3 regions of the Brevibacillus nitrificans genome follow, and region 3 is predicted to be linked to each of the others. Evidence: riboswitches for the same ligand, from Rfam matches in the RefSeq annotation. Region 3 holds a riboswitch; each other region holds the start of a gene.
What was found. Region 3 has a riboswitch for S-adenosylmethionine ahead of EDM59_RS22635 (methionine ABC transporter ATP-binding protein). Riboswitches for the same ligand answer to the same signal wherever they lie in the genome.
Positions count from the first base shown of each region.

Region 1: it holds a riboswitch for S-adenosylmethionine, as region 3 does, so the genes downstream of both, EDM59_RS25255 (pyridoxal phosphate-dependent aminotransferase) here and EDM59_RS22635 (methionine ABC transporter ATP-binding protein) in region 3, are expected to answer to the same signal.
Region 2: it holds a riboswitch for S-adenosylmethionine, as region 3 does, so the genes downstream of both, metH (methionine synthase) here and EDM59_RS22635 (methionine ABC transporter ATP-binding protein) in region 3, are expected to answer to the same signal.

Region 1 covers NZ_RHHU01000017.1:431,143-441,782, forward strand. Annotated here, with positions in the region: gene EDM59_RS25245 (efflux RND transporter permease subunit) at 1-1,531, shown strand, start outside; gene EDM59_RS25250 (efflux RND transporter periplasmic adaptor subunit) at 1,588-2,820, shown strand; SAM riboswitch class I at 2,880-2,997, shown strand; gene EDM59_RS25255 (pyridoxal phosphate-dependent aminotransferase) at 3,112-4,290, shown strand; gene EDM59_RS25260 (hypothetical protein) at 4,558-5,028, shown strand; gene EDM59_RS25265 (LysR family transcriptional regulator) at 5,234-6,133, opposite strand; gene EDM59_RS25270 (extracellular solute-binding protein) at 6,289-7,416, shown strand; gene EDM59_RS25275 (ABC transporter permease) at 7,426-9,120, shown strand; gene EDM59_RS25280 (ABC transporter ATP-binding protein) at 9,117-10,247, shown strand; gene EDM59_RS25285 (metallophosphoesterase) at 10,254-10,640, shown strand, end outside.
Region 2 covers NZ_RHHU01000003.1:1,499,070-1,509,709, forward strand. Annotated here, with positions in the region: gene metH (methionine synthase) at 1-3,032, opposite strand, end outside; SAM riboswitch class I at 3,221-3,321, opposite strand; gene EDM59_RS09065 (YjcZ family sporulation protein) at 3,534-3,635, shown strand; gene EDM59_RS09070 (hypothetical protein) at 3,792-4,286, shown strand; T-box leader at 4,330-4,567, shown strand; gene argS (arginine--tRNA ligase) at 4,636-6,348, shown strand; gene EDM59_RS09085 (hypothetical protein) at 6,876-8,132, opposite strand; gene EDM59_RS09090 (dihydrofolate reductase family protein) at 8,302-8,853, shown strand; gene EDM59_RS09095 (hypothetical protein) at 8,944-9,348, opposite strand; gene EDM59_RS09100 (deoxyribonuclease IV) at 9,401-10,243, opposite strand; gene EDM59_RS09105 (universal stress protein) at 10,355-10,640, opposite strand, start outside.
Region 3 covers NZ_RHHU01000015.1:109,916-120,555, reverse strand. Annotated here, with positions in the region: gene EDM59_RS22665 (TIR domain-containing protein) at 1-794, shown strand, start outside; gene EDM59_RS22660 (hypothetical protein) at 791-1,036, shown strand; gene EDM59_RS22655 (helix-turn-helix domain-containing protein) at 1,127-1,951, opposite strand; gene EDM59_RS22650 (peptide ABC transporter substrate-binding protein) at 2,086-3,735, opposite strand; gene EDM59_RS22645 (MetQ/NlpA family ABC transporter substrate-binding protein) at 3,928-4,773, opposite strand; gene EDM59_RS22640 (methionine ABC transporter permease) at 4,828-5,493, opposite strand; gene EDM59_RS22635 (methionine ABC transporter ATP-binding protein) at 5,494-6,507, opposite strand; SAM riboswitch class I at 6,618-6,734, opposite strand; gene EDM59_RS22630 (Ger(x)C family spore germination protein) at 6,873-8,036, opposite strand; gene EDM59_RS22625 (GerAB/ArcD/ProY family transporter) at 8,017-9,147, opposite strand; gene EDM59_RS22620 (spore germination protein) at 9,159-10,610, opposite strand.

The DNA.
Region 1 (10,640 bases), on a different contig from region 3:
TTTTGCCGCCACGATTGCGCTGTTTGTTGGTGCCGTGTTCCTTTCAGGAGCCGTCGGAGCGGAATTCATCCCCAAGCTCGAGCAGGGGAAAATCTCTGTTTCCATCAAAATGCCGAATGGCACGCTGCTAAAGGAGACGGAAAAGGTCGTGCAAGAAGTAGAAGGCCGAATCAAACAGCTGCCCGAGCTCGACCAACTGTATACCTCCATCGGGTCGTCCGGTGGGCCTTCCATTATCGCCACATCCACCAGCAACCGGGCGCAGCTGCAGGTGTCACTGGTACCCAAGGAGCAGCGTACTGTCACGACGGAGCAGGTCGTGGAGCTTTTGCGCAAACAGCTCTCCGATATTTCTGGACCTGAAATCGAGGTAAAGGAGCTGGATCAGTCAGGGGGACCCGTCACGGCTCCGCTGGAAGTGACAGTTCGTGGGGATGATCTCGCTGTTTTGGAAGACATCAGTGCAATCGTCGCGGGGGAAATGAAGCAGGTGGAAGGAACACGCAATATTGTCTCCTCGATGGAAGAAAAAAGCCAGGAGCTGCAAGTGATCGTCAATGCCTCGCGGGCAGGCTTGTACGGACTGACGACCAGTCAGGTGCTGTCCAATGTGCGTACTGCCTTTGATGGAATGACCGTCACGACGTTTCAGACAGGCGATGATCAGATCGATATTCGCGTCATGATGCCGCGTAAATACCAGGACGACATCACTTATCTGCAGCAGCTTCGCATCCCGACATCAGGAGGGGCGCAGATCGCGTTATCCTCTGTCGCAGATATCGTCAACCAGGAAGTGCCCCAGGTGATTGCCCGCTCCAACCAGACGCGCGAAGTGAAAATCTCCGGAGAATTCGTCGGGCGTGATTTGAACTCCGTTTCCTCGGATATTCAAGCCCGTCTGAACGCGTTGACTTTGCCGGATGGCTACAGCATCGAGTTTGGCGGACAGAGCAAGGAAATGATGGAGTCGTTTGGCAGTCTCGGACTTGCGATCATCCTGTCCATCGCCCTCGTCTACATGGTTATGGCCAGCCAGTTTGAATCGCTGTTCACACCGTTTATCATCATGTTTTCGATTCCACCGACCTTCATCGGTGTCGTAGTCGGGCTGCTCGTGACCGGTAAGCCGCTCAGCGTACCTGCGCTCATCGGCTACATTCTCTTGATCGGAATCGTCGTCAACAACGCCATCGTGCTCATTGATTACGTCAATCAGCTGCGGAAAAAAGGCGTGGAGCGCAACGACGCGATACTCGCTGCAGGCCCTCTGCGGCTGCGTCCCATTTTAATGACTACGCTCGCCACGATTCTGGCGATTACTCCACTTGCTTTTGGGGGAGGCGAGGGCAACGAGTCGCAGGCACCGATGGCGATTGTGGTGATCTTCGGCCTTTCTTTCTCGACCATGATCACGCTGGTACTCATCCCGGTAATCTATACCTGGTTTGACGACCTGGTCAGCAAGCTGAAAAATCGCAAGCGTAGACAGAAGAAAGCCAAAGGCAGCGAGCTTCGTACCGAAGTATGATGCGGGAGAGAGCAGGCGGACACGAGGCGGCTCGCCTGCTAGAGGGAGGATAGAAAATGAAAAGAAGCGCGGCAACAATCGGACTGCTGCTGGCTTTTGCGGTAGCCATCGGAGGCTGTAGCAGCCAGGAGGCACAGGTGACACCTCAGCAGGAAGAGGCCAAGGTCGTCCCTGTCCAGATCGACACCGTCAAGCGAGGGAGTGTAGGAGCAAGCGCAGGGGTAACCGGAAAGCTGGCACCGAGCGAGACAGTCGAAGTCACGCCAAAAGCGAACGGAAAAATCAGCATGGTCCATGTAAAGCTGGGGCAGCAGGTACAAAAAGGAGCTGTTTTGTTCACGATGGATCAGACGGATCTAGCAAACGCGGTGAAGGAAGCGCAGGCGAGCTATGAGCTGGCGGCGGCATCCTTGCAGCAAAGCAAGACCAACACGGCGCAAAGCCTGCAGCAGGCCCAAAGCGGTCTCATTTCGGCGCAACAGGCACGAAACGATGCAAAACGAGACTATGAGCGGCTCGCGGCTCTGTTCAACCAGGGGGCGGTATCTGCCCAGCAGCTGGAGCAGGCCAAAGCCGTCTTGGTGAACGAACAGAGCGCGTATGATACCGCCAAGCAGACGCTCGCGACCGCGAAGCAAAAAACAGGTGTGGCAGTCACGGAGGCATCCGTAGAGCAAGCGCGGGTCGCCTTGGAAAACGCGCGTCAGCAGCTGGGGAATGCCGTTATTGCCGCCCCTATTTCGGGGACGATTTCAGAGGTGCACGGCTCTGCAGGAGAGATGGCATCGCCTCAATCTGCTGTCGTCACGATCGTGGATACAGATCCTTTGATCGCGAAGACCAATCTATCGGAAAAAGACATGGCGACGGTCAAGACAGGGGACCTCGTCCATGTCTCGCTCACGGCAACCGGGCAAAGCTTGCAAGGGACGGTAACGGCAATCAGCCCTGTCATGAATCCGGATTTGCGGGCTTATCCTGTGGAGATATCCCTCGCCAATCGGGATGACCGACTGAAAGCGGATATGGTGGTCAACATCCAATTCGGTCAGCAGCAATCTGCCCAGTCCTTGGTGATCTCGCGAAAGGCTGTGTTTGAGGAAAACGGGAAACAATACGTGTATCGGCTGGACCAGTTGACTGCGAAAAAAGTAGAGGTCAAAACGGGAGTGCAGACAAGTGATGCCGTCGAGATTCTCGCGGGTGTGAAAGAAGGAGAGCAGATCGTAGTGCGGGGACAGACGCTGCTCAAGGACGGAGCGACCGTGCAAATTCAGCAAGGATCTTGACACACCGGTAGTGCTCAAGTAGTATGAAGAAGATTCAAAACATTATATTCCGTGTGCTTTACTTATGTAGAGAGGTGGAGGGACTGGCCCTATGAAGCCCGGCAGCGGATCTGCTCACCCATAGCGGGAAGTAGATGCTGTGCCAATTCCAGCAGGAGAATTCCTGACAGATAAGGACGTGACGAAGCTGATCTATCCCTTTTTCTGTGAGGAAAAAGGGATTTTTTGCTTGGCGGAGCCAAGTTTTCTAACATTCCCAGCATTACCCGACAGAAAGGAAAATGAAGAAAGATGCGTATCCAACCCTCCGACATGATCGATCGCCTGCCGACACAGTTTTTTGCCACACTCGTAGCGAAAGTAAACAAAGTGATCGCTGCAGGACATGATGTCATCAACCTCGGCCAGGGCAATCCTGATTTGCCGACACCCGCCCATATCGTAGAAGAGCTGCAAGCAGCCGCTGCACTCCCGCTGCATCATAAATATCCGCCATTCAGCGGACGCCTCGAGCTGAAGCAGGCTGTCGCTCACTGGTATAAACAAGAGTTCGATGTTGACCTCGATCCCGAAGAAGAAGTAGCCATTTTGTTCGGAAGCAAAACAGGACTGGTAGAGATCTGTCAGGTCTTGATGAACAAAGGGGACGTGGCTCTGGTGCCGGATCCAGGCTACCCGGACTACTGGTCTGGCGTGGCGGTGGTAGATGGACGCATGGTCATGATGCCACTGCGCGCTGAAAATCAGTTCTTGCCGGATTACGGCCAGATTCCTCAGGAGGATTTGGACCGCGCGAAGCTGATGTTCCTCAACTATCCAAACAACCCGACAGCGGTAAACGCTCCGTTTGAGTTTTACGAAGAGACAATTCGTTTTGCCCGCAAAAACGAGATCGTCGTATGTCACGACTTCGCGTACGGCGCGATCAGCTACGACGGGAAAAAGCCGGTGAGCTTCATGCAAGTACCGGGTGCTAAGGAGGTCGGCGTGGAGTTTTATACGCTGTCCAAAACCTACAACATGGCAGGCTGGCGCGTCGGTGCGATGGTCGGAAACCGCGAGCTGGTGCGTCTGATCAATCTGATTCAGGACCATTATTTCGTCAGTTTGTTCGGTGCTGTGCAGATGGCCGCTGCCAAAGCGATGACAGAGTCGCAGCAATGCGTGCGCGATCTCGTAGCGGTTTATGAGGGCCGCCGCAACGCGCTGTTCTCCAACCTGCACCGCATCGGGTGGCAGGCTCAGCCTTCGCAAGGCTCGTTCTTTGCCTGGCTGCCGGTTCCGAGTGGTTTTACTTCCGTCGAGTTCTCCGATTTGCTGCTGGAAAAAGCCCATGTCGTCGTGGCGCCAGGAAATGGCTTCGGACCGACCGGCGAAGGCTACGTCCGCGCGGCACTTCTATCGGATGAGGCACGATTGGCAGAGGCTGTACGTCGAATCGAGCAGCTCGGTATTTTTGCCAAAGCCTAAATGAAAAGTGAGAAAGACCGTTATCCCTGAGAAAGAGCAGCTCAGAGATGACGGTCTTTTTTTCTGTGGACTCATTTCGGGTATATGCCCATCGCTTGCCGAAGGGAGGAAGAATAAGGTGGATGAGAATGGGCATTTTAAAAAAGAGTTTGTCATTCTCAATAAAAATCATTCTCAGCATTGACAGATAATGATTTTCATTATACGATGAATACTGTTAATGATAATTAGTCTCAACAACAACAATTGGCAAAGCAGGAGGGTACTATGCGCTATCAGATTAACGGTTACACGGATATGTATACGGTGATCGCCAACGAGCGTAAGATAGGCGGGGCCATTGAAGCAAGCTCAATCCGTCTGCGTACGGGAGAGGTATATGCCAATGCCGTTCTCACTCGATTGGAAATGTCAGGTGCGCATTTTTGCTCGATCGGTTTTGTTACAGAAGAAGGACAGCGGCTGATCGTCCATGTAGACGACGTCAGCATGATCGCGGATGCACGCCACGTAAACGTCAGCGAATTGCGCAATGACTGCATGCGAGCGGAGAAAAAGGCGGATCGCTTGAAGCGTTTGAAACGGCTTTGTGAATTGAACGAAGGAAGCTGTACCTTGACCTTCCAGGAAGAAGCGCTGCTGCTCGCGCAAGACGTTGGCTTGGAAGAAGCTCACGCGCAAGTAGACTTGTCTTTCCTGCCACAAGCGGAAAAGTCAAAAGTAGTTCGCATCGCTTAAGACAGCTACATACAATAAATATCCAGCCTCTTTCCTCATTGGGAAAGAGGTTTTTATTCACGTATAGGAATTTATAAGCGTTTACGTTTATGAATTCCGGAGCGCATGGCGAAGTGCCTCAGCGTCCGCTTCTGGCATTCCTTCGGTAAAACTTACCGCTAAAACGCGGTCGCTCCACCTTGAACAGGCCTCGATAGAGGTTTCCTTATGACTGGATTCCTTTTCCATTGCGCTGGATGAAATCGATAAAGGTCCGTACCTGCTGCGCCATAATGTCGTCCTGGCGGTACACGAGGCAGATATGGCGGCGATTGACATACCCTGGCAGCTCGTGAACGATCAGTTCTTTCAGCTGGCTTTCGCGGATGACGCTTCGTTGAGGCAAAATGCTGATGCCCATGTTGTGCTTGACCGATTCCTTGATCGTCTCAATCGCACCGAGCTCCATGCGAATTTTCCAGCGAAACCGGTTTTCCTCTGCCCACAGCTCCGCCAGCTCTCTGGAAGTGGAACCGTACTCATGCACGAGAAAAGGCTCATTGCGCAAATCACTAAGAGCGATTTTTTCTCTAGCGGCAAGCGGATGCGAGGGAGACATCACCAATCGCAGCTCGTCGGCAATCAAGGGAATGACGTGCAGGCCTTCTTTCTGACCCTCTGGCAACGAGACGATGGCGACATCAATTTCAAAGTCGAGCAAGAGCTCCATGATGGCTTTTGCCTTTTTCACAGTCAGCATGGGCAGTACGTTTGGATAGAGCGCTTGAAAATCAGCCAGAAAAGGGGGCAGGAAATAAGTAGCTGGGGTGTAGCTCGCGCCGATTTTCAGCGTCCCTCTACCACCTTCCCGATACTCCTGCACCAGCAGCTCGGCCTCATCCAATAAGGTCGTAATTCTCCGTGCATAGGGCAGCATGGCCATCCCAGCTTCTGTGAGCCGAAGCTGCCTGGGCTGCTTGTAGAACAGCTCGACCCCCAAATCTGTCTCAAGCTTTTTCAAATGAAAGCTGATGGTCGGCTGCTTGACCTTTAGCTCCTCGGCTACTTCTGTTAGCGTCCGGCACTGGGCTGCGACGGCAAATACGCGCAATTGCTGAATGTTCACGGCCATCCCTCCACAGCCAGTATAGACAGTCTCTATAGAGGTATCAATAAACATAGAGTCTATTTAACATAACCTTAGCATCCCGTTTACTTTCCTCTTACATAAATGCCGTAGAGTGGTTGGTGAGAAGAAAATGACGTGGGAGGCTATCCTTGATGATTCGTAAAACACTAGGCAACAAACTCGCACTATTCACTCTGCTTGTCTCAACAACGCTGGTTTTTGCAGGATGTGGGCAAAGCCCGTCAGGACAAAATGCTTCCGGTTCGACAGCGACAGCGACGAGCAACCAAACAGAGGCGACGAACAAGCCAGCTGCCAGTGAGCCTGCTAGCAGCACTGACAGCAAATCCAGTGAGCCACTGGTCGTTTACTTAAATGACTTTGATGAAATCATCGCTCCCATGTTTGAAAAGGAAACAGGCTACAAGCTGAAAGTCGTAGCAGGGAACGGTGCCGAAATCATGTCCAGGATTGAGGCGGAGAAAGGGAACCCGCATTGGGATGTGGTGTGGATGGACGCTATGCCATCGATCCATCAGCTAGGCAAAAATGGTCAGCTGCTCGAAGGCTGGACGCCGAAAAACGTGGATAATTTGACCGATACTTATCAGAATATGATCCCGGCCAATAAAACGTATTACCCGACAGGCGCGCATGCAGCCTCCGTCTTGATCTACAACACGAAGGCGGTTTCTGCGGACAAAGCACCTAAGTCGTGGGATGACCTCGTGAAGCCGGAGTTTGCCAATCTGCTCGGCATGGCAGACCCTGCGGTAGCAGCACCTGCGTATCCCTTTGTCGCCTGGTTCTTTGAACAGCGTGGGATGGAGGGAGGAAAAGCGTACTTCGACCAAATCCTGAAGAACGGCACCCATGTTTATCCGAAAAATCCCAATGTGGCAAAAGCTTTGACAGGCGGGGAAATCAAGGCAGCGGCCCTTCAGGAGAGCAATGCGTACGGCATGAAAAACGACAAAGCGCCAGTCGAGATCGTATGGCCGCAAGAGGGAGCACCTGCTTCCGTTCGCGTAGCAGGGATTCAGAAGGACACGAAAAACGTGGAAGCCGCAAAAGCGTTTGTCGAGTTCATCCTCGATCCAAAGGTGCAGCAGGAACTGATCGACAAGGGAGAAGAGAGCTACTTTGAACCGTCTGCAAAAGACGTAAAACCGAAAAGTGATCGTGCCACCGAGGCGAAGCTCGTCGTAGCCGATCCAGAGTGGGCAGCCGAGCACGAAGCGGAAATCAAGCAGTGGTTTGCAGACAAAGCGGTGAAGTAATCGATGAGGATGTTCGGATCATATGGAAATCGGACGGGCTGGCTCGTGCTGGCCCTCCTCTTTTTACTCATTTTGCTGCCCCTCGCCGCCGTTATCATTCAAGTCTTGCTGCCTGGCGTTTTCTTTGGCCAGTGGAATGTAGGCGATCTGTCTTTGCTGTTGGAGGTTTTCCACAGACCACTATGGCTGGCATCGATGAAAAACTCGCTGTTTCTGGGGATAGGCACGACGATCTTTGCGACGCTGCTGGGAGGATTATTAGCTGTCGTACGGTCCAGATGGGATTTCCAAACGGCACGGTTCTTGGACTTTGCCGTGTGGATTTTGATCATTACGCCTTCCTTTATTCTGGCGCAAGGCTGGGTGATGTTCGCTGCTGCCGACGGGCTCGCCAGCAATTGGCTGGGCTGGCACTGGGTTAGCCGGTTCATCTTTCAACCGGGCGGGCTGGTACTGGTCATGGCTCTGAGCAAATTTCCGCTTGCCTATCTGGCGATCGCAAGCGCTCTGGAATGGAAGGTGGATCGATTGGGAGAGGCGGCCCGCTTATGCGGCAGCTCTGCCTGGACAGCGTGGCGAACGATCGAGTTTCCCCTGCTGCTGCCAGCGATTTGTTCGGGGGCGATGCTGGTTTTCATGGATACCATCGGGGATTTCGGCTTGCCGGCCTCCATCGCGACGGTCTTCCGCTTTCCAACACTGCCTTATTCCATCTATTCGGCTCTCTATACGTCACCGATTCGTTTTGATATGGCAGGCATCCTGTCCTTCTACTTGGTTTTGTTCATCGTTTTGGCGATGACTGTGCAGTTCTTTGTCATGCGCAAATCCCGATTTGATTTTCTCTCGTCGCGGGCGATTCGCAGAAAGCCGCAGAAGCCGGTGCGAGGAGGAGTACTGCTGACGATCCTCAATGTCTGCTTTTTGCTGGTTGTCATCGGAATTCCTTTTGGCACGAATGCCTTTATGTCCGTTTCCGATACATCCGGCGCTGCCAGCTTTACGAGTTTGACGCTGCGTCATTATGCCGCGTTGTTTGAAAATGCGGGTGCGCTGCTGGACGGATTGCTTCATTCGTTGAGCATTGCCGCTACCGCCGGAATCGTTGGCCTCGTCATTGGGTTTTTGGTGGCGTATGTGCTGACGTACTCGAGCTTTACGTATCGCAGGATGGTAGATGTGATGTCTTTGGTGTCCTTGGCGGTACCTGGGGTCGTTCTGGGGATTGGCTATATCTTCGTCTGGAACCAAAAATGGCTGGAGCCGCTTGGTCTGCTCTTGTACGGTACACCGTGGATCCTGGTGCTGGCGAGTGTGGCCGGTGCCATTCCGATCATTACGCGAATTATTGTAGGGGCCATGGCAAAAGTGCCGGGGCAGCTGCTGAACGCCGCGCAGATGCAAGGAGCGGGCTTTGGTCAAAGGATACAGGGCATTCTCCTGCCACTGATCAGAGGATCGCTGGTTTCAGCTGGTTTGGCTGCTTTTGGCAGCAGTGTCTTTGATCTGGCGTCCACGTCGATTCTGTATCCACCGGATTTTATGACGTTGCCTGTCTTTATCAATAAAGCGTTCGAGGACCTGAAATTCGCGTATGCGGCTGCTGCAACGCTAACGGGCGGCGGGATCGTCGTCGTCATCATCGTGGTGATGGAATGGTTGTTCAAGCCGAAGAATATGACATCGGGGAGGGAGATCTCATGACTCCACTACTAGAGGTTCGCGGCGTGCAAAAAAGCTTTGGCAAGCATGACGCCCTGCGCGACATCCAGTTTTCCGTGGCGCCGGGAGAGATCATCAGTGTTTTGGGGCCATCGGGCTGCGGAAAATCGACTTTGCTGCAAATCATAGCGGGTCTACAGCAGCCGGATGCGGGAGAAATCGTGCTGCGTGGAAAGACGGTGGCCACTGCCAAAAGTCTCGTGCCGCCGGAGAGTCGCAACATCAATATGGTCTTTCAGGATTATGCCCTGTGGCCGCATATGAACGTGTTTGACAATATCGCGTATGGGCTTGCGCGCAAAAAAATGGCAGCGGCGGACATCCGCAAAAAAATCGAGGAATTAATGGCGCTTTTACGACTGCAGGGTCTGGAGCACCGTTTGCCGCCGCAGCTGTCGGGAGGACAGCAGCAGCGTGTTGCCATCGCAAGGGCTTTGGCGACGGAGCCGGATCTGCTGCTTCTAGATGAACCGCTGTCCAATCTGGATATGCGGCTGCGAATCGCGATGCGCACGGAGATGGCGTACCTGTTTCGCCGCCTCGGAACGACGGTCTTCCACGTCACCCATGACCCGGATGAAGCTTTTGCGATGGCAGACCGCCTGATTATCATGCGCTCGGGTGCCATCGACCAGATCGCCGATGCAGCCACCTGCTATTCTTACCCGGCTACCCAGTCAGCTGCGGCGTTACTCGGGGCTGGGAATCAGCTGACCGGCAAGTTTGTCTTCCATGAGCATCAGCCCGCCGCTCGCATCGGAGAAGCCGTGCTTTCGAGTATCATCCCAGGCCAGCATGTGCTTCAGGCTGAATCCGTCGTTCATTTGCTCTGCCGCCCAGAAGATCTGCTCTGGCAGGAGGAGCCATGGACTGCCGCAGCTTGGGAGAGAAAAACGGATGGGGAAATGGGGGACGGCGTCTACAGCCAGCTGGCGGCTCGTGTCGTCCACAGTACCTTCGAAGGCAGCCGCTGGCGCATCCTTGCCCAGACACAGGATGAGCAGCACGTCACTTATTTTCATTCCAAGCGCATAGAATCAGGTAAGAGAGGGTGGCTGCTGCTTCCTAGGTCAGCAGCGTATCTCTATCCGCAAATAGACGAAAGGTAGATCGCTATGTCACGCATCTTGGCTATCTCAGACATCCATGGCCATGTGGAAGGAGTGAAGCTGCTCCTGCAGAAAGCCGGCTATCAACCGCAGACTGACAAGCTCTTTTTCGTAGGGGATTACATCGACAAAGACCCAGGTACATGGAAATCACTCGATTACATCCGCGAAAGAGTCCAGCAAGGGGCAAAAGCCATCATCGGCAATCTGGAGCTGTGGTATTTGGAAACCATCCATGAGAAAGGCAGCAGCTACCGGCAGGAGATAGGGGAGTGGCTGCATACATTGCCGACCTACCTGACCGATGAAGATTATCTTTTTGTTCACGCTGGCATTCGGCCTCATATCCCGATCAGCGAGCAATCGCGAGTGGACTTGCTGACGATCCGAAAA
Region 2 (10,640 bases), on a different contig from region 3:
AAGCCGACGTAATCCATTTCTCCACTCTCCACAGGTCGGAGGAAATCGGAGAGGCACAGATGCGGTTCTTCCGGCTGACGCGGGAACTCGAATCGCTCCAGCACCTTGCTGTGATCGTTCGGATCGTAGACCAAAATCTCATTTCCCTGGGATTGCGCCGGGAAGAATTGGTACACCCCGTGTGCGGAAATCGAGCCTTGCTGCTTGGCGTCATTCAGCAAATCCTCCACCAGTCCGTACAGCTCCAGCGTTTTCTCATCTCCGGATTCAATCAGCTTATCTACGTTTCCACGCACCCCGAGATGCTTGCCGAGCAGCATCCGCAGATTCAAGTACGGCTGCAAATGCGTGATCGGATATTGGCGCAAAATGTGGCGCTCGCAATCTGGTGGAACTTGGACAGGTACGGTTTTGCTCACGGCCGAGCGTGCGGGGAGGGTTGGTTTTTTCTCCTCGACGACAGGTTGGGCGGTGGCGACTGCTTCTAGCAGATTTTGCTGCTCCTCCACCAGGCGTTCGCGCTCTTCCGGATTTTGCAGTCGGTTCACGAGGTCCAGACCATCCATCGCATCTTTTGCATAGAGCACGATCCCGCGGTATTCCGGCGCGATCCGGTTGGATGTGAACTTCCGAGTCAGCGCGGCGCCCCCTACCATCATCGGTACGTCAATTCCTGCATCGCGCAAGTCCTGCGCCGTAATGACCATCTGCTGTGCGGATTTCACCAAAAGACCGGACAGACCGATCGCATCCGGCTTTTGTTCGCGGCAGGCTGCGATCAACTGCTCAGGCGGGACTTTGATCCCGAGGTTCACCACATCGTAGCCGTTATTCGCCAAGATGATTTCCACCAGGTTTTTGCCGATGTCATGTACATCGCCTTTTACCGTTGCCAGCAGGATCTTGCCCTTCGCTGCCGCATCGGATTTCTCCATAAATGGTTCGAGATACGATACCGATGCCTTCATGACCTCGGCACTCTGCAGCACCTCTGCCACGATCAGCTGGTTGCCGTTGAAAAGGCGACCGACCTCTTCCATTCCCGTCATCAATGGTCCGTTGATAATTTCCAGCGGTGCATATTTTTCCAAAGCCAGCTTCAAGTCTTCCGTCAGACCATCCTTGGAGCCTTCGACGACATAGCGTGCCAGGCGTTCTTCCAGCGTCAGCTTGGAGACCTCTACGCTCACTTCTTTCTTCTTTTGACGATAAAACTCCGTAAAGGCGGCCAGCGTTTCGTCATTCGTTTCGAACAACAGCGCCTCGGCCAGCTTCCGTTCATTTTCCGGTATCGAAGCATAGCGCTCCAGCTTTTCCGTGTTGACGATCGCGTAGTCCAGACCTGCTACTGTCGTGTGGTACAGGAACACGGCATTCAGCACTTCCCGACCTGCTGCCGGCAATCCAAAGGATACGTTGCTGACACCCAGAATGGTTTTGCACTCCGGCATCGCTTGTTTGATCAAACGAATCCCTTCCACCGTTTCCTTAGCAGAACCGATGTACTGCTCATCGCCAGTTCCGACAGGGAATACCAGTGGGTCAAAAATGATGTCCTGCGGCTTTACTCCGTATTGATTTACCAATATATCGTAGGAACGCTTGGCAACCTCGAGCTTTTTCTCGCGAGTTACAGCCATCCCGGCTTCTTCAATCGTCCCGACGACGACTGCTGCACCGTATTTGTGAATGAGCGGTGCGACTTCCTCAAAACGCTCCAGCCCATCCTCGAGGTTAATCGAGTTGAGAATGGCCTTCCCTTGGGAGTAACGCAGACCCAGCTCCATCACTTTTGCATCGGTGGAGTCGATCATCAGCGGCGCCTTCACCTTTTTTACGATGAATTGCAGGAATTTTTCCATATCCTCGTATTCATCCCGGTCCGGGTCAGCCAAGCAGATGTCGATTACGTGGGCTCCACGCTTTACCTGTGCTCTGGCAATGTCGGATGCTTCCTCGTACTGACCTGCCGCGATCAAGTCACGGAATTTTTTCGAGCCGATGACGTTGGTACGCTCTCCCACGAGCAACGGACGATTGTCGTCTTCCACGTAAACCACTTCGATGCCAGAGACGGCGCTGACCGGTTCCTTCACTTGCTCACGCGGCTTGCAATCCTTTAGCGCCTCTGCCATTGCGCGGATATGCTCTGGCGTCGTACCGCAGCAGCCCCCCGCTACGTTCAGCCAACCCTGCTCAGCGAACGCGCGCATTTTGGCCGCTAAGCCTTGGGGAGTTTCGTGATAATGACCGTTTTCATCCGGAAGCCCAGCATTCGGATAACAGCTGACGCCGCATTCCGCCAAGCCGGACAGCGTACGCAGATGGTCACGCATGAATTCCGGGCCTGTCGCGCAGTTCAAACCGACCGAAACCGGCTTCAAGTGCTCCAGGGAAAAATAGAAAGCTTCAATGTTTTGTCCGGCGAGGGTAGTTCCCATCGGCTCGATCGTTCCCGAGAGCATGATCGGCAGTTCGGTTTGCAGTTCTTCAAACGCTTTGCGGATCCCGATGCCCCCCGCTTTCACGTTCAGCGTGTCTTGGGAGGTCTCTAAAAGAAGCACATCGGCTCCACCGAGAATCATCCCTTTGGCTTGGCGATAGTAGGACTCCACCAGCTCTTCAAAGGTGACGCCGCCTGTCAGAGACAGCGTTTTAGTCGTCGGCCCCATGGAACCTGCCACGTAGCGCGGCCATTCTGGAGTCGAGTAGGCATCCACCGCTTCCTTCGCCAGCCGGGTTGCCGCTATATTGATTTCGAGGTCTTTATCGGCTACGTCGTACTCAGCCAATACCACAGAAGTCGCGCCAAAGGTATTGGTCTCGACGATGTCTGCGCCTGCCTCCAAATACTTTTCATGGATGGAACGAATCACATCCGGTCTTGTCAAATTCAACAGCTCGTTACAGCCATCGTACTCCTCACCGCCAAAATCCTCGGCTGTCAGGTTTGCCTGTTGCAGCATGGTTCCCATTGCGCCATCTAGAATCAGAATTTTTCGGGAAAGCTGCTCGCGAAAAGTTGGTTTCATCAGCTTGCTCCTTTTCGGCCTCTTCTTAGCCGTTTCATACACTGCCCTGTTGTAGTTGCAAGTCTTCCTGTCTCACTTAGTTGTGCGTATACCGGATAAAAGCCTTATCCATGTTTATCTGCACAAAAAAATCCCCTTCTTAAGTAGAAGAGGATTTGTCCGCGAAATACAGAAGCGCCTGAGTCATCCTCTCATCTTTCAAAGCCGTAGCTTTGCTGGAATTGGCACCGGATTTCTACCGGTTGCCGAGGCTTCATCAGGCCAGTCCCTCTGCCTCTCTGGATAAGAGTCGTACATGGTTATGGAGTTGAAATGTCAAACTTCATGAATGTTTGCAAGTATCTTATCACCCCCCTGTCTCTTCGTCAATTGAGAATTTGTCTAATATTTACTCTTGTCTCAAAAGAATGCGCCCATTTTTGGTTGATCTAGACATTCGCCCACGCCAATCTGTGTGTTCGTGTATAGACTAGAGCATAACGGAAAGGAGGGGAAACAAACATGAGTACATCTTTTTGCGGCGGATTCTTTGGTGACAACTTCGCATTGGTGCTCGTACTGTTTATCCTGCTGGTAATTGTTGGGTGCTCCGAAGACTGCTAGTCATAGCGTATGAAAAGGGCCTAGATCCTCTAGGCTCTTTTTGCGTTTGCCTGGATCGAAAAAACCTCCGTTCATTGTCACTCTAAAGCGCTTTTGCTATACTGAATGCAAAAATGACATGTATCGCGGCTTGGCAATACAAAGGAGCGAAACGCTGTGGACACACTAGATGCCCGTGAAAAAGACGAATTTTTATCGTCTCTCGAAAAAATCAAGGAACTGGAGCAAAGTGAATTTGAGACTTACTCCATCGTGAAAAACCGGGAGACGGGTGACCATTATCTGCATTACTTCCTTTCCCATCTCAATTTATCCGCAGGTGGACGTCGAGATGATTACGACTATTTTCTTCCCCTCGATTCTGACGAAGTGCTCGGACTGATGTTTGGCGAGCAGCCTTACCAGTTTCCCGATCATTGGCGCAATCCATACCTGCGCAGCGGAAACGACAACCGGCTGATCCCCTTCGATCCATCCGAGAACTACGATCTGGAAGAAGATGCTGCAGCAGAGCTGGCTATGCTGGCACAGCTCGAGCAATTCAAAGAACAATGGATGAATGCAGAAAACATGAGTGCCGAGGAAAAGGAAAAGCTGACGAGAGAATACTTCGCACAGCTGGACAAGATTTTAAATAAACCGGAAGAGTGAGTTGCGCGAGTGCAGCCTCACCAGTTATAATGCTAGAGATATCGTTGAATCGTTGAAGAGGAAAGTACCTCATGCGAATGACGCTAGCGAGTCGGGGATGGTGAAAGCCCGATGCAGAGCATGAGAGGAAACGCACCTCGGAGATGCGTCCTGAACATTTGCGATTTGCAGATCGTGTAGGGAAACGCCGGGACTGCCCGATACAGCAGGTCAAGCGGTTTTTGCTTTCACGCAAAAACAACAGGAGTGGCACCGCGGGAGCACAACCTCTCGTCTCTTTCTTACAGGAGACGTAGAGGTTTTTTTATTTGGAGCACCCACCCTCTTTCCAATCAGAAAGGAGATTCACATGAGCTACAAACACCAAGTGGCGGAAAAAATCGCCGACGCCCTCGCACAGCAAGGGGTAGAAAACTTTCCAAAAGAAACCGTATACGGCATGCTGGAAACACCTCCAAACCCTGCCATGGGAGATATCGCGTTCCCTTGCTTTCAATTAGCAAAAGCATTGCGTAAAGCTCCTCCGATGATCGCAGCAGAGCTGGCAGAGAAAATCAGTGGAGACCCTTTGCGTGAATCGACTGCAGTCGGTCCCTACGTCAACTTTTTCCTCGATCAAGCAGCTGTTGCGAAGCAAGTGATTGGCACCATCCTCGCTCAAGGAAGTGCCTATGGAGACAGCCACATCGGACAAGAACGCAAGGTCCCGATCGACCTCTCCTCCCCGAACATCGCGAAGCCATTCTCCATGGGCCACCTGCGTTCGACCGTCATCGGTAACGCGATCGCCAACATCATGGAAAAGCAAGGCTACCAGCCCGTTCGCATCAACCATTTGGGCGACTGGGGCACGCAGTTCGGCAAGCTCATCGTGGCGTACCGTTTGTGGGGAGACGAAGCAAAAGTGAAAGCGGAGCCGATCAAGGAGCTGCTGACGCTCTACGTTCGCTTCCACGATGAAGCCAAGGACAACCCTTCCCTGGAAGACCAAGGACGCGAATGGTTCAAAAAGCTCGAGGACGGCGATGAAGAAGCGCTGCACCTGTGGAAATGGTTCCGCGACGAATCCTTGAAGGAATTCATGAAGATCTACGACCTGATGAATGTCTCCTTCGACTCCACCAACGGAGAAGCTTTCTACAATGACAAGATGGATCGTGTCGTTACCTTGCTCGAGGAAAAAGGTCTCTTGACTGAATCCGACGGCGCGCTCGTCGTCAGCCTGGACGAGTACGACATGCCTCCTTCCCTGATCAAAAAATCCGATGGCGCAACCCTGTATGCAACACGCGATTTGGCTGCGGCCCTCTATCGCCACGAGAGCTACGATTTTGCGAAAGCCGTATACGTCGTAGGAAACGAGCAGCGCCTCCACTTCCAGCAGCTGTATAAAGTTCTGGAAAAAATGGGCTATGCGTGGGCGCGCGACATGCATCACGTGCCATTCGGGATGATGCTCAAGGACGGTAAAAAAATGTCCACCCGGAAAGGGAAGGTTGTTTTGCTGGAGGAAGTGCTCTCCCAAGCAATCGCGGATGTGCAGAAAGTGATCGAGGAGAAAAATCCTTCGCTGGCAAACAAAGAAGAAGTCGCTCGTCAAGTGGGCGTCGGCGCGGTCATTTTCCACGACCTGAAAAACTACCGCCTGAACGACATCAATTTCTCTTTGGAAGAAATGCTGACCTTTGAAGGCGAGACCGGCCCATATGTGCAATACACCCATGCGCGTGCCTGCTCCCTGCTGCGCAGAGGCAACTTCCAGCCTGCATCTGCTGCATTGGCAGAGGGCGCGCTGGATAGCAAAGAGGCTTGGGCAGTCATTACACTGCTGAACGGATTCCCGGAAGTCATCGAACGCGCCGCTGACAACTTCGATCCTTCCCAAATCGGGAAATACGTGATCGACCTCGCTCAATCGTTCAATAAGTTCTATGCCAATGTCCGCATCTTGGCGGAGGAAGAAGACATCAAGGCTTCCCGTCTCCAGCTCGTTGCAGCCGTAGTAGCCGTACTCAAGGAAGGTCTGCGCCTGCTCGGTCTGGCTGCCCCGGAAGAAATGTAAGAGACAAATATTGGAAAATGAAAACCGCTGCTCCCCACTCGCTGGGGACGGCGGTTTTTCGCGTTACACGCCTAACAACATTTCGTATGTTTATGCGTCAAACAGATAACAACGAAAGCGAGGTGAATCCCTGTGTGGATGAAGCTATCTGCTGCTGCATTAAATGTTCTCCTTGGGATTGCAGGCTTTTACGTTTTTATTTTTGTCCTCATGACGGGTGGTGCGCTTAGTGGTAGTCAGGCTCCTAGTCCCAGCCCCTTGGGGTATTGGATCATCTTGTTTTACTTTCTCATTGGTTGCGGAGCCAATTTTCTTTTCGCCCGAAAGGCCTCGAGTCCCTGGAGATACTGCCTACTGAGTGTTGGCATATGGATCGTTTCTTTTGTCGTAACGATTCTAGTATAGGTGCTACATTTTTTCACCCATGTCTCTCGCTTTCCCTAGGTTCGCTCATCCAGCTCGCATGAAAAAGAGGCTACCGAATTATTTCAGTAGCCTCTTTCTCAGGAAAAGAATCCTCTTTTCTTTCATGTGAAACGCTGCGGCACGATCACGAAACCATTTGCCCGACGCGATTTCAGCAGTTTGATCAACGCCTCCTGCATAGCAGCAGGACATGTTACCTCTACAAGAACCTCGCTTTTCCGACTCGAAACAAATTTCATTTTCTTTTTATGGAGCAAGAGCTCTATGATAAATCCCAAGAAGAATCCCCCTACTAAGCCAAGCAGCCCCCAAATAATGGGTCCCCAGTACAGGACAAATCCATAGATGGCTCCTAGCACCCCAAAGATTGTGGCACCCATCATGGCTCCATCCAGAATACTTTTCCCATCCACCCGATGGATAGAGTCAATAATATGGGTTTGAGACTCAAGATTTTCCATAGGCAAAGCAACGATATTTTGCGGTGGTACTCCCAGCTTCTCTATATCGTGGATAACGATTTCCACAAAGGGCGAATGTTCAAATGTGGCGATTACTTGTACAACGGCATCGTTTTGTGCTGTGGGTAGATGTGACAACTGTTCAGCCCTCGCTCTGAGAAATCGGATTTGTTCAATATCATATAACGTATTGCTTTCATTTACCGCGGTATACGCCTGATAGATTGCAAAAGCATACATCGAAGGTAAAAAAAGAAACCACTGCCAATCCACTATACCAGGCACGCTGCTAAAATCTCCGAGAAACGAATGGAGCCAGGCACGTATAGCCTCGGACTTATAGCAAACATAGATCCACCAGGCCAAAAGGAATGTGCCCACTACCGTACTGCCGCCATACAATTGGCCCAACCCAGGTGATAAGGCGGACCAAACCAATCCTACCCAAGGATGTTTCTTCTCGAGAATCATCACGTCGAAAAAGCTAACAGCTGATGGGGTAATCGGTGCGTCTTCGATTTCAGCCAAAGAATGGCTTTTATTGATTTCAACCGCGCAACGGTAACTGTCCCAGATGCTATACACAAATACGGCCACATAAAGAAGGCCCCAGCTCTGGTTGATTTGAGCCTTTGCTTCTTCAAACCTGCCAAGAAACGATAAGGCAATGGCCATGTTTATATGAGCCTGGTTGTTGACCACCAGCTCCCAGATAATCAGCAGGAAACCGTGCAGGTACTTGCCGATGTACATGTGCCCAAATCCCGGAAAGGCAGCAGACCACCAAGCTGCAATCCACGGAGTGCGGGGATAGATTGAGTTGATTCCAAATACGGATATTTGCCCTTTGGAATAACGAGGTTTACTATCAGCTGACTGGAACTTTTGATATGGCATTGGCTATTTTCTCCTGCAGCATGAAGTCTCCCTATAATGTAACCAGTAACTTCCATGCCTATCCCAACCACCACCTCGCTAAGCAGCCTGCTGCCAGGCTCCGTCTCTTTATTGAATTTCCATAATATTGCACGTAGAATGAAGTGTCGGAATAAAAGGAGGCGTTCCTATGGCGACACTTGTTTATCACGTAGCAGTTTCACTTGACTACTTCATTGCCGATCCCGGTATGCAGGAAGGAAAAATCGACCAAACACTCTTCCTGTTTGAAGGCGATCATGTGCCGGACTTTTTAGCGGATATTCAGCAATACACCGCGGTATTAATGGGCAGGAAAACGTATGAATACGGGTTTCAATTCGGTGCAAAGCCAGGTGAGCCTGGATACAAAGGGCTCAAGCATTACATCTTTTCCAATTCTCTGCAGTTTGACTCAAACGATGAGGTCGAACTCGTTCGCGGGGATTCTGTCGCCTTCATCCAACACTTGAAGGAAAAAGAAGAAGGGAAACTATGGCTGTGCGGCGGAGGAGAGCTCGCAGGCGCTTTGCTGGAAAAGCAGCTTATCGATCAGCTCGTTCTGAAGGTTAACCCGATCCTGGTGGGCGTAGGAGTACCCATGTTCGGAAGTCTCAAGCCCCGCCTGACCCTGGAGTTGAAGGATCTGAAAAGATTTGATTCAGGAGTACTGAAAACGACGTACGATATTCACTATCGATAGTCTTCTTTCCCGCGATCAAGTGCCAGACAGATAGAAAAGGAGCGACCATAATGATCGCTCCTTGCTTCGTTTGACTTTGATCGAGATGCTTTACGCATCCACATCCGCTTTTTGTTTCTTTCCAAACCACGTCTTGCTAACCAGCTCCACGACTTGCTTGGGCAGCGAAACCGGTGCCTGCGCTTCATTTTCAGCCTCATCTACCATGCGATAGAGCAGCGCTTTGTCATCTGCCGGATCGGACTTGGTTTGCAGCGTCAGCTCTCCTATTTTTCCTGCATTTGTCCATTCCTCGATCATGAGCTGGTATTCCGTTGGAGCCAGTTCGAGATAGTTATCTTCCGAAAGGTCCACTACCGCATACCCGTCATGCTCGATTTCGGCGTCATATGTATTTCCATTGGCAGCTTCGTAAAGAGACAGCTCCTCAGGATCGTTCAGGTTTTGTTTGATCGGCTCAAAATCCGTGATCGTGACCTTAATCCGTTTCTTCATCAATACTCCTCCTCTTGGACCACATTCCAACTCACACTGTACCACATGTCGGTCATCCCTGCCACTGATCGATTAATGCTTGCACATGTTTGATCTCCTCGCGATGGCCTTCCTCCCCTTGCTTCGGTGTTTCAAGCACGAGGGGCAAGTCTTGCAATTCGGGTGTCCGCAAAAAAGCAGCAAAGGCAGCGTCCCCGATCTCGCCTTGTCCAATATTCGCATGACGGTCGCGGAAGGATCCGGTTGGATATAGCGAATCGTTCAGATGTACAGCGCACAGGCTCGCAAAGAAGTCGAGCTCCCGCATTCTTCCCGCCACTTTCTCCCAGTCATTTCCTTTCCACATTCCACTTGCAAATGCATGGCAGGTGTCCAGACAGAATCCCACTTTCTCCGGTTCTTCTACCAGCAGTCGTACTTGCGTCAGCTCCTCCAGAGTCGTTCCCATCCGATTTCCTTGGCCGGCATTGTTTTCTACCAAAAGTCGCGCTTGCCCCTGCCAGCCAGTCAGGATCCGGTTGATCATCGCAATCATCCGTTTGTAGCCTTCCAATATATCGCTGCCTTTATAGTGGCCGAAGTGAACGACGACACCCATCGCACCACAAGCCTCAGCGATATGCAAATCATTTTGCACCGAAGCGATCGTGGCCTCAAACAGGTCTGGGTCCTCCGCACATAGATTGACCGTGTACGGGGTGTGTGCGATCGAGGCTATCCCTTTCTGCCTGCAAAAGCTGCGGCAAGCCTCGGCATCTCGTTCATCGTACGCCTTTACGCCTAAGCTTCGCGGGTTTTTCGGAAAGAATTGAAACGCCTTCGCTCCCAGTTTATTCGCTGTGATGGCAGCACCTTCATAACCGTTTCGTATGCTCACATGACTTCCAATCTTCATCCGCTCACCCTCGCTTCCTCTCTTCCATTTTCCCCAGTCCTGCCAAGCGCTAGAAGTGCGGTAACACAAAAAAGCTGCCCTGCTAAAGGACAGCACTTTTATCTGATCTGATTAGGATTTTACAATAAGCAAAGGCGTTTGCGCACGGTGAATGGTTTTGAAGGTTACGCTGCCCACCAGGGTTCCAGCAATTCCGCCCAAGCCATGATGCCCCAGAACAATGAGACCTGCTTGGTCCGCTTTGGCTGTTTCCCGAATCAGGGTAGCTGGATCACCGATCAGCACCTTGCTTTCAAATGGAACCTGCTTCGCCTCAAGAAATTCCTCGTAAGCCCGGTTCGTCTCTTTTCCCCAGCCCTCGAGTGTTGCCGTGTCCTCCCATCCGGCGCCATACATG
Region 3 (10,640 bases):
GCTATCGGAATCAGGACGTAAAAACCGTACGCGATAACGTTCTGTTTGAATTTGGTCTCTTTACAGGAAAGCTAGGGATAGAGCGCGTCTTTTTCATGACCCCTCGCCAGGTCCCTGACATGCATTTGCCAACCGACCTACTCGGGATCACTCCTGTCACCTATGAACACACGAAAGATCTGAAGCTTTTCCCAGCGAAAATCGGTTCGGCGTGCCATCTCATTCGCCGTCAGCTGAAAAAGCTGGGCCCGATCCAGCAGGGTGTGTCGGAAAAAGAACGCGAGCGATACGTACTGCCCTTGGAATCTCATGCCCGCTTCATGCTATCGGCGATTGAGTCCAGCGAGCGGATGATCCCCCGGATTCATTCGGTACTGGGTGCGCTCCACAATGAATTTAGTCCCCTCGCTGATTTTCGTGTAAAGGGGACAACCCTGTTCCAGCTGACTGAGGACGGAAAAGCTCTCGTGCAAATTGGCTGCTCGGGCGCCATAAAAGATCATGCAAAAACGTACCTTTTGGAATACAATGGTAGTAACCCACAAGATCGCAGTTATGTTGTAGACTCATTCTTAAGCAATCAAAAAGTGATTTCGTACACCGGAAAAAAGTACGGACATGAAAAAGAGCTGATCCTCAGCTTTACAGTTGCGAAAATTTTCGTCTTTACCATTCACCTGCTGGCCAAAGACATCTCGCTTGCGCTACCTGAGCTCGCTGAAGAGCTGATTCGCATCAATGAAGATCTCTTTTATTACTTTGAAACCATTCTCGAAAGGGGAACCCTGCCATGAACTCTCGAAAAGCGCATGCACACATGACAGTAGCCGGCCGAGTCAGACCCGTTTCCAGACACGTCTCTCGCCAAGTATGGCGCTCGCTTTTGGCACAGCGCGCGAGAAAAGTTCACGGACAAATTCCTCCTCTGCAAGGTGTGATTTATCACAATGGACCTTCTGTGCTGGACCCGGAGGAGGGCATCGTGGTCATCGCGACGAAGGAAGCTGGTTTCAAGCGCCCCCGCTACATCGGTTAACGATTTTGCCCACCAAAAACAAAGCAAGGCCTTCCCCAGGAGATTTGCTCCTTCAGGAAAGCCCTGCTTTTTTTATTTTCTCTGCCTCGCCTATGTGCTTGGCGCAGTCAGATTTTCGCGTTGTTGTCGATACTCCTCAGGCGACATCCCCACGACAGTTTTGAAGTCGCGAATGAAGTGCGAGTGATCGTAATACCCCAGCTCCGTTGAAAGATCCAGCCAATCGGCTATTTCTCCCTGATCAATGCGCAGTGCTGCTTCGTGCAGCCGATATCGCTTGATGACAGATTTGGGACTCACCCCTACATATCGATCAAACAGTCGTTGCAAAGCACGCTTATTCATTCCCGTTACCCGAACGGCATCCTCTACCCTGATCACGCTCCGGTCATCTCGAAAGGCCATGACCATCTCGTGAACGAGGGAGACATTCGGATCTTTTTCTGGCAGGCGTTCCGACAAAAATGCTTCTGCCCGGCTCACCATAGCCTGATCATCGGGCGCGGATAAAACAGTTCGCTCCCAGCTCCTGCAATCGCTCCCAAAGACGTCCTCCAATGAGGCAGAACGATCAGTCAGGCTCGACACCGGGGCACCCAGAAACGGATAAAAGCCGCCGGGCTTGAATTTGATGCCGATCACCCATCCATGATCCTGCACCACACGTACCGACGTTGACTTTCCTACGCCATAGATGCGCGTACTGCTCTCCTCGAATACCAAATTGACGTTCGGGTGTGCAATCACCGTCTGGTGGTACGGTTCCTTCCCCCGTAAATCCCAACGGACAATCCAGTAATGCTGGACGAAATACTCCGTCTCCGCTGAAGGGGCATACCTCATGAGAGAAAATGTAGAGTCATTACCAGCCAAATGAAGGACACCTTTTGGCAAGTCATTTACGGCTTCATTCAATGGGAGCACCTCCTGGCGACGTATTTTCCAAAACATTCTGCCTTCCTTAAGAATAGTCCTTGGCAGAAACGATGACAATTCTGTTTTGAAAACCGCACAAGAGGTGCTCCGCTCAGCGTCCCGTAATCATGTCTTTACGGCAGCATTTCTGCCCACTTCAAATCGATGAAGCCGAGTCCATCTACCTGCACGCCTTTCACTTTCTCGCTTTGTACCCATACGTCTACGTCTGTGAAAAGAGGAATCAATGGCATCTCATCCATGAAAATCTGCTCCGCCTCAGCGAACAGCTTGGTGCGCTCTGCCGGATCTTTTGCGACCGCCGATTGCTGCAGCAGCTGTTTGTATTTCTCGTTTTCCCAGCCGGTATCGTTGTTGCCCGTATTTTGGTCGCGGAACATTTCCATGTAGTTGATTGGGTCGTTAAAGTCAGCATTCCAACCGATTCGCCCGATATCGTAGTTCAGCTCGTGCATATCCTGCAGGTGTACCTTGAACTCTTTGTTTGCCAGCTTCACATCAATCCCCAGGCCCTTTTTCCACTGATCCTGCAAGGCTTCCGCGATCTTCTTGTGGCGATCGGTCGTGTTGTACGAAAGTGTGATCGGAGGGAGCGAGGTCAGCCCCAGCTCTTGCAGTCCCTCTGCCAGCAGCTGCTTTGCCGTCTCGACGTCATTGTCCTTGAAGTAGCCGTCTTTTTTGATGATCATCGATTGCGGCAGCATGCCCATCGTCGGCACTTGCCCGACCTGCGTGATGTTATCGACGATCTCCTGGCGGTTCACAGCATAGGATAGCGCCTTGCGAATCTTGGCGTTGTTCAGCGGCGGCTTCGTCGTATTCAGCTTAAACCAGTACATGGTCGCTTTTGGATGTACCACCAGCTTGCCGGATTCCTTCAAAGACGGAATGGCATCGGTAGGCAGTCCCCCGAGCGGTTGACCCGCCCAATCGAGCTCTCCATTTTCAAACATGGACAGGGCCGTGCTGTCATCCTCGATCATCGCGAATTCAATTTTGCTCAGCTTCACGACGTCCTTTTCCCAGTAATTTTCGTTTTTCTCCAGGACGATCTTGCTCTTGTGCTCCCAGCTCGTCATTTTGAAAGGTCCATTCCCCACATGCGTCGCTGCTTCATTCGCCCAGTTCGGATTGGCTTCTACTACCTTCTTGTCAACCGGATAGTAGGTGTAGAATGCCGTCAGCTCGAGGAAAAAGGGAGTCGGATTCTCGAGCGTGACCTCCAGCGTCTTGTCATCCAGTGCCTTCACGCCCAATTCCTCTGGCTTCGCTTTTGCGGTATGCACTTTTTCCGCATTCTTGATGTAGTACAGCTGATAGGCGTATTCCGCCCCCAGCTTCGGATCCAGCACGCGCTTCCAAGCGAATTCAAAATCGTGTGCCGTCACCGGGTCCCCATTGCTCCATTTCGCATCCCGGATGGTGAATGTATAGACGCGGTTGTCTTCCGATACCTTGATGTCAGACGCCATAGATTTCATCGGCTTTGAATCTTTGTCCAGACGCGTCAGTCCGTCAAATGTGGCACGCACGACCGCACCTGAAGTCGCATCCTTTGCCAAACCGGGGTCAGCAGTGGAAGGCTCACTCGTCAGATTCGCGCGGAAAACTTGCGATGCCGGATCTGCTGTCGGTGCCGCGGGTGCCCCCGACTCCTGCTGGGATGGTTGAACAGCAGACGGCTGCGCTCCTCCAGAACAGCCAGCTACCAACGTCCCGACAAGCAAAAGCAGACCAGCCAGCTTATGCATTTTCTTTTTCATGTGAATGTTCCCCCTTCTCTAACAATTTCCTAATTCCACCAAAATATACTTTACTGACGGAGGATTTGAGAATGGGGTTTGGAAAGATTTCATTTAATTTTATGAATATTTATACAATTATCAAAAAAGATAAACCCAACCAGTCACGTGGGACCAATTGGGCTTTTGTTTATCCTTCAATTAAAGCATTCTTTAAAATGCTGGTACGATCGCACCTTTGTACTTCTCTTCGATGAACTGCTTCACTTCAGGAGAGTTCAGTTCTTTCGCCAGCTTTTGCATCGCTTCGGAATCCTTGTTGTCAGGACGAGCTACCAGGTAGTTCGCGTATGGAGATTCTTTGTCTTCCAGAATCAGAGAGTCAGTCGTTGGAACCAGTTTTGCTTCCAACGCGTAGTTGGTGTTGATCAGCGCCAGGTCTACTTCTTCCAGTACACGTGGCAGCATAGCAGCTTCTACTTCTTTGAACTTCAGGTTTTTCTTGTTTTCTACGATGTCTTTTACAGTACCGCTGATCCCTACGCCCTCTTTCAGCTTGATCACGCCGTTTTTCTCCAGAAGAGCCAGCGCGCGGCCGTTATTGGTTGGGTCGTTTGGCAGAGCGATTGTTGCGCCATCAGCCAATTCGTCGATTTTCTTGATCTTTTTGGAGTAGCCGCCGAATGGCTCGATATGAACCGCTACTACCGGTTGGAGATCCATTCCTTGGTCTTTATTGAACTGTTCCAGGTAAGGCTTATGCTGGAAGAAGTTTGCGTCCAGTTGTTTTTCGTTTACTTGCATGTTTGGTTGCACGTAATCGGTAAATTCCTTGATTTCCAGGTTTACACCTTGGTCTTTCAGTTTTGGTTGGATGTATTTCAGGATTTCCGCATGTGGAACTGGAGTTGCTCCGATGTTCAAGGTTACTTCTTGTCCACCTTGGGAACCTTGTGCGCCACCTTCAGCCGGTGCTGGAGTTGCTTCTGGTTTGCTTCCGCAAGCTGCCAGAGAGAATGCCAATACAGTAGACAGTACGGATACTACTAATTTCTTCACGGAAAAATCCCCCTTTTTTTGTCTGTGCTTTTTCAAAATCTATATGGAAAGATCTTACTTGCGGCTGAATTTCAAAACCAACCGATCCCCAAAGGACTGCAAGATCTGAACCAACACGAGCAGGATGACAACGGTGACGATCATGACGTCAGTCTGGAAGCGTTGGTAGCCGTAGCGGATCGCCAGGTCACCCAGACCGCCCCCACCGATCACACCCGACATCGCCGTGTAGGACACGAGGGTTACCGTCGTAATGGTAATGGCTGCGATCAAGCCGGAGCGTGCTTCTGGCAGCAAAACATTCCAGACGATTTGCCAGTTGGAAGCTCCCATCGACTGAGCAGCCTCGATCACTCCACGGTCCACCTCACGCAGCGACGTCTCCACCAGTCTGGCAAAGAAAGGCGCTGCCCCGATCACCAGTGGCGGGATCGCACCAAGCACACCCAAGGATGTCCCCACGATCGCCTTTGTCACCGGAATCAACAGGATCATCAAGATGATAAAGGGAACGGAGCGCAGGATGTTGACCACAATCGATGCGAACGAGTAAAACGCGCGATTCTCCAGAAGCTGGCCTCGCGATGTAAGAAACAGGATCACACCAATCGGCAAACCGATTAATACGGCGAACAGCGTCGAGAAGCCCAGCATGGTTAGTGTTGCCCCGGTTCCTTCCGCTATTTCAGACCAGTCTACATTTTCCAGTGTCAATCCCATTTAAATCACCTCCACTTCAAGACCACGCTTGCGCAGGGTTTCAATCGCATGCATGCTTTGCTTTTCGTCGCCTTCCAGCTCGACAACCAGCTGTCCATATGGCGTATCCTTCATGCGGGAAATCGTTCCTTGCAGGATGCTGAAGACTGTTCCCGTTTCCTGCATGGTTTGGAACAGGATCGGCTGATACGTCTGCTCCCCCAGGAAAGTCACGCGGGCAATCGTCCGGCTTCCGGTTGCTTTTTCGTGGGCAACGGCTTCACGCAGCTCAGTGGAATCGGCCACCTGCTCCACAAACTCCTGTGTAGTCGGGTGCTTCGGCTTGAGGAAGACCTCCAGCACTTTTCCCGACTCCACGATGCGGCCTCCGTCGATGACGCCTACGCGGTCGCAAATCGAACGGATCACGTGCATTTCATGGGTGATCAAGACGATAGTCAAGCCCAGCTTGCGATTGATATCCAGCAGCAAAGCCAGGATGGAGTTGGTTGTCTGCGGATCGAGTGCAGAGGTAGCCTCGTCGCACAGCAGCACCTTCGGATCATTCGCCAAGGCGCGGGCAATCCCGACGCGCTGCTTTTGACCACCGGACAGCTGAGACGGAAATTTGTCTCGATGAGCTTCCAGGCCCACCAGCTTCAAGAGCTCGTCCACTTTTTTCCGGATTTCCGCTTTGGGACGCTTTGCCAGCTTCAGTGGAAACGCCACATTGTCGCCAACGGTTGCGGAGGACAGCAGATTGAAGTGCTGAAAGATCATTCCTACCTGACGTCGCTGTTCCTGCAGCTTCTGATCATCCAGCTTGGTCAGCTCTACACCATCAACAATGACTTCTCCGGATGTCGGACGTTCCAACAGGTTGATACAACGAATCAGCGTACTTTTCCCCGCACCGGAGTGTCCGATGATCCCGTAAATTTCTCCCTTTTCTATCTTCAAATCAATCCCGTGCAGTGCAGGAATCGTTTTTCCCTGTACTTGATAGCTTTTTTTCAGATCGCGCAATTGAATCAACGAATCCACCTCCCGCTTCCTTACTCCTTACTTCTATTACGGAAAAATAAACGACCCCTTTTTCACAAACGAAAAAGGGGCTGCAACGTCTATCACGTTCGCATCCACCCTTCTCATCTATCAAGATCCATGCAATCTTGTAGGAATTGGCACCGCGACTTCCATGTACGACATGGGCCGGTTGCCGGGCTTCATAGGGCCTGTCCCTCCGCCTCTCTTGATAAGAAAGATTTCCACGTATATTATGTTCATATTTTGCATTTCAATGATTTGCGAATACAAATCGGATTATATCCCTTTTGAAAAACATACGTCAATAGAAATAGGAGGAAAAAAGTTTTTTTATAACACAACATCGTTGCAGACTAATTCATTACACCGTTACGGATGATGGTAGCGTCTACCTGAAAGCGAAAAGTAGCCTGCTTGAACATCTTGCGCCATTCCTCCATCGTCATTTCCCCCATCCCACGGCGGTTCGCACGATAGATGATCCCAAATCCAGCCGTGTCTACATTCATATCCTGCATTTTTTTCACGACCTGAAGCAGCTTCTCCTCCAACTCCTTTTCCAGCTCCCGTTCCATGATGTGCAAAACGTCGGTTTCATCTACTTTCAACGGCATTGTCAGTTCTAATATCCGTGTTTTCAATTTAATACTGACATCAAAATGAGCAGGCGATGCATGCGTCAATTTGATTGTGGAGTTGGAAGAAATCGTGTCAAAGACAAGCTGTACCTCTTTCTTTCTGTCCTTTTCGTTCTCGACGTACTTCCCGAACACTTTAGCAGGCACTGCCGTGTCGTAGCTTCCGATCTTGAACTTGCCGTGCATGAGCTTAATCAGAAACGCTTCCTTGGGCGTGATCCAGCCCACGTAGCGATCACCCTGAAACAGCGCGACTCCCTTGATTTCAATCTCGTTTCCTTTTCGTACAACGTAAGGAAGCTGCGGATCAATCCCGTGATCATAGTAAGCACGAAAAAATTCATGCATCGTGGTCGAGGGGATTTTCTCTCCTTTTACATTTTGCTCGATCATCCGGTACATGTAGATACCGATGTTCCCCAGTTCCTTGTACGGATACGTTAACAAATCGTAGGTCGAGCCTTCATACACACATAGGTAAAGCCTGCTGGAGATGGACGGATCCCGATAGAGGGTGTCGACGATGTTTCCCAATCCCTGTTTCGCCAGCGCTTCATTATAGAGTGCCACACGTAGCTGACCACCTAGCACCCTCTTGTCAGACTGTAAATTCGCCTTGTCTCGAATTCCTTTGCTCGTCTTGCCTACGGCGGAAATCAACTGGATTTTTTCCTTTGCCTCCGGATTGATGGAGGGCATGACGATCGTCCCGCGGACATTGCCGTCTTTTTCGAGATCATAGCCTACTACTGTCACCAAGCCTGTCTCGTCGAAAATTTGTCTGTCGGAACAGCCCGTGACCAGCAGGATTACGGAACAGCATAGGTTCAGAAGTCCTCTCCTGCTTGCCCCAGTCGGACTATTTGGGAACGTTCGCATCTGCAGCTCCCTCCTTGATGCGCCTTCTTCGCTGCTTCCATTTGACGAGTATAAACAGTAAGAGTGGGTACACATAAGCTGCATACAAGCCGATCTTGGCATAGAGGTCATTCAGTTGATTAATCTGATTCCGGCTTACCAGGAGCAAGCATATGACGTAAATGACTGGCAGGATCATTACCAACGTCTTCCTCAAACTCCAGCCAAAGAGCCGCTTGAAGCCGCGTGCCGATGACCAGATACACACCATGATGTTAGGGAGAATTACGAGCAGCCAAACAGAGATGGCGATGAGTTCAAACCTTTCCAGAATAGGAAAATAGACCATCTTCTTCAAGTTGAGGGTTGCCCAGATCGTCCTCATGAGCTGCCCTTGGCTAAAAAACACCAGGGATACGATCATCACTCCTGTATAAATAAGATTGGTGACGAGCACTCCCGTCTGGACACTTCGAGATAGCCTCTCCTTATTCTGAATATACGGATAGATGACGTACAGAATCTCAAAACCGATGCTGCTCAAAGTCATGCCGAGCATGCCCCTGAACAATTGCTCTGCATTCGCCTCCAGAATCGGGAACAAATACTCCCACTGTGCATACTGCAACGGATAATACAAGTCACAGACGAGCCAGATGGTCGCACTTACTGAAAAGAAGGTGTACCCTGCGACCACCCTGATTCCACCCATGATCGTGTAGATCGCGAGGAACAAAATGATCGCAGTCAATACCCAGGTCGGCAGATTCGGGAATACCCAGGTTTGGACGACCTCCACATAGGTTCGAAGTATGAGCGTAGCGGACAAGAAAAAATAAATCGCGTACAGCACTCCCAAAGCGGTACCTAGCCATTTTCCGAATATATCCATCTGGATGCCATAAATATCTGCATTTGGGTAACTCTTCAGCGTCTTGGTAATCACCAAAACGATCAAATGGGTAGCGAGTCCTGCAAGCACGACAGCAATCCAGGCATCGTGTCCGGCTTCCTTAGCAATGACCCGTTGATAACCTAACACACCAACACCGATCTGCGTCGCATGAACGAGAAATCCCGCCAAGTACGCCGATATGGTATTCGTCGGTTTTATCGTTTCGTTTATGTTCATGTAGACCTCGCTCACTCGTCGATGTCTTTCTTCATTTGGCCCTGCTCCCGATTAAAGCGTTTTTTCTGCTGCGGATTGAAAAACTTGAAGCGCAGCCATAGAGAAGACAGTGGAGCTCGAATGAATCCATCCTTCCAATCTCCAAAGCGAACGGGATAAAGGGGATACATGTAAGGACGCCCCAAACTGGTCTGACGGAGCAAATGACTGGCAAGAAAGCTGAAGCCAGCCACAATTCCCATCGCACCAAGCAGCCCGGCCAATAAAATCATCGGGAAGCGAATCACCCGAATCGTTGAGCCAATCATGTAGCTGGGCGCTATAAAGGAAGATAGCGCCCCAAGCGCTACAATGATAATGAGAATGTTGCTGGTAAACCCTGCTTGAACGATCGCCTGACCGATTACGATACCTCCCACGATACCAATCGTCTGGCCGACCTTCGTGGGCAGCCTCGCTCCGGCTTCGCGCAGCAGCTCAATAATGATCTCCATCAAAAATGCCTCCCAGAGAGGAGGAAACGGTACGCGCGATCGGGACTGTGCCAGTGAGAGGAGCAGGTCGGCAGGGATCATTTCATAATGATAGGTGAGAGCAGCTACATAGACGGGCGTAAGCAATAAGGAAAGGATCATGGCAAACATCCGCATCGCCCGGTTAAAGGTAGCCAGAACCCAACGCAGGTAGTAATCATCCGGGGACTGAAAAAACTGTAACAAGGTAGTCGGCCCCAGCAAGACAAACGGGCTTCCCTCTACCAAAATCGCTACTTGACCTTGACGCAAGCCATGGATAACCCTGTCTGGCCGTTCTGTCTGCTGCAGCGTGGGAAACAGGGAGCGCTCATTATCCGCAATATATTGTGCAAGGATACTGGAATCCAGGTGACTGTCGACGTTCAACTCCTGTATGCGCTGGCGTACGGTATTCACATTTTCCGGATCTGCAATGTTCTCGAGGTACAGGACTGAAATATCGACTGGTATTTCTGTCCCTGCCACCAACCGCTCATGAAACAGATGTGTAGTCGGCATGTACTTTCGAATGATGCATAGATTGACATTGAGCTCTTCGACAAATGCAATCTGGGGACCTAAGACGACAGATTCCACTTCGGGAGCCTGGATGCTCCGCCCAGCCGTGCCGTCACTCGGTATGGCAAGCCCGAATGCTTCACCCTCTACGTGAACATAGATAGCGTTATGGATCATCCGGCTCACGGCTTCCTGGACTTCGTAAACCCGGTTGCTGCTTGCCACTCCCAGCTGTTTCTCCATTTCGTCTACCCCGACTGTCTCCAGCGGAAGTAGACGGAGCTTCGGGATCAACTCGTTGTATACGATACTCGCATCTGCCAAAGTGGACAGATAGTATAGGCGCACACGGCCATTCGGCTCATCGATATGTTCTACGACCAGGTCTCCTGTATTGGACAACCACCTGCGCGCCATTTCCTGATCCATCCATGTTCACCCCCATGCCTAGCAAATCAT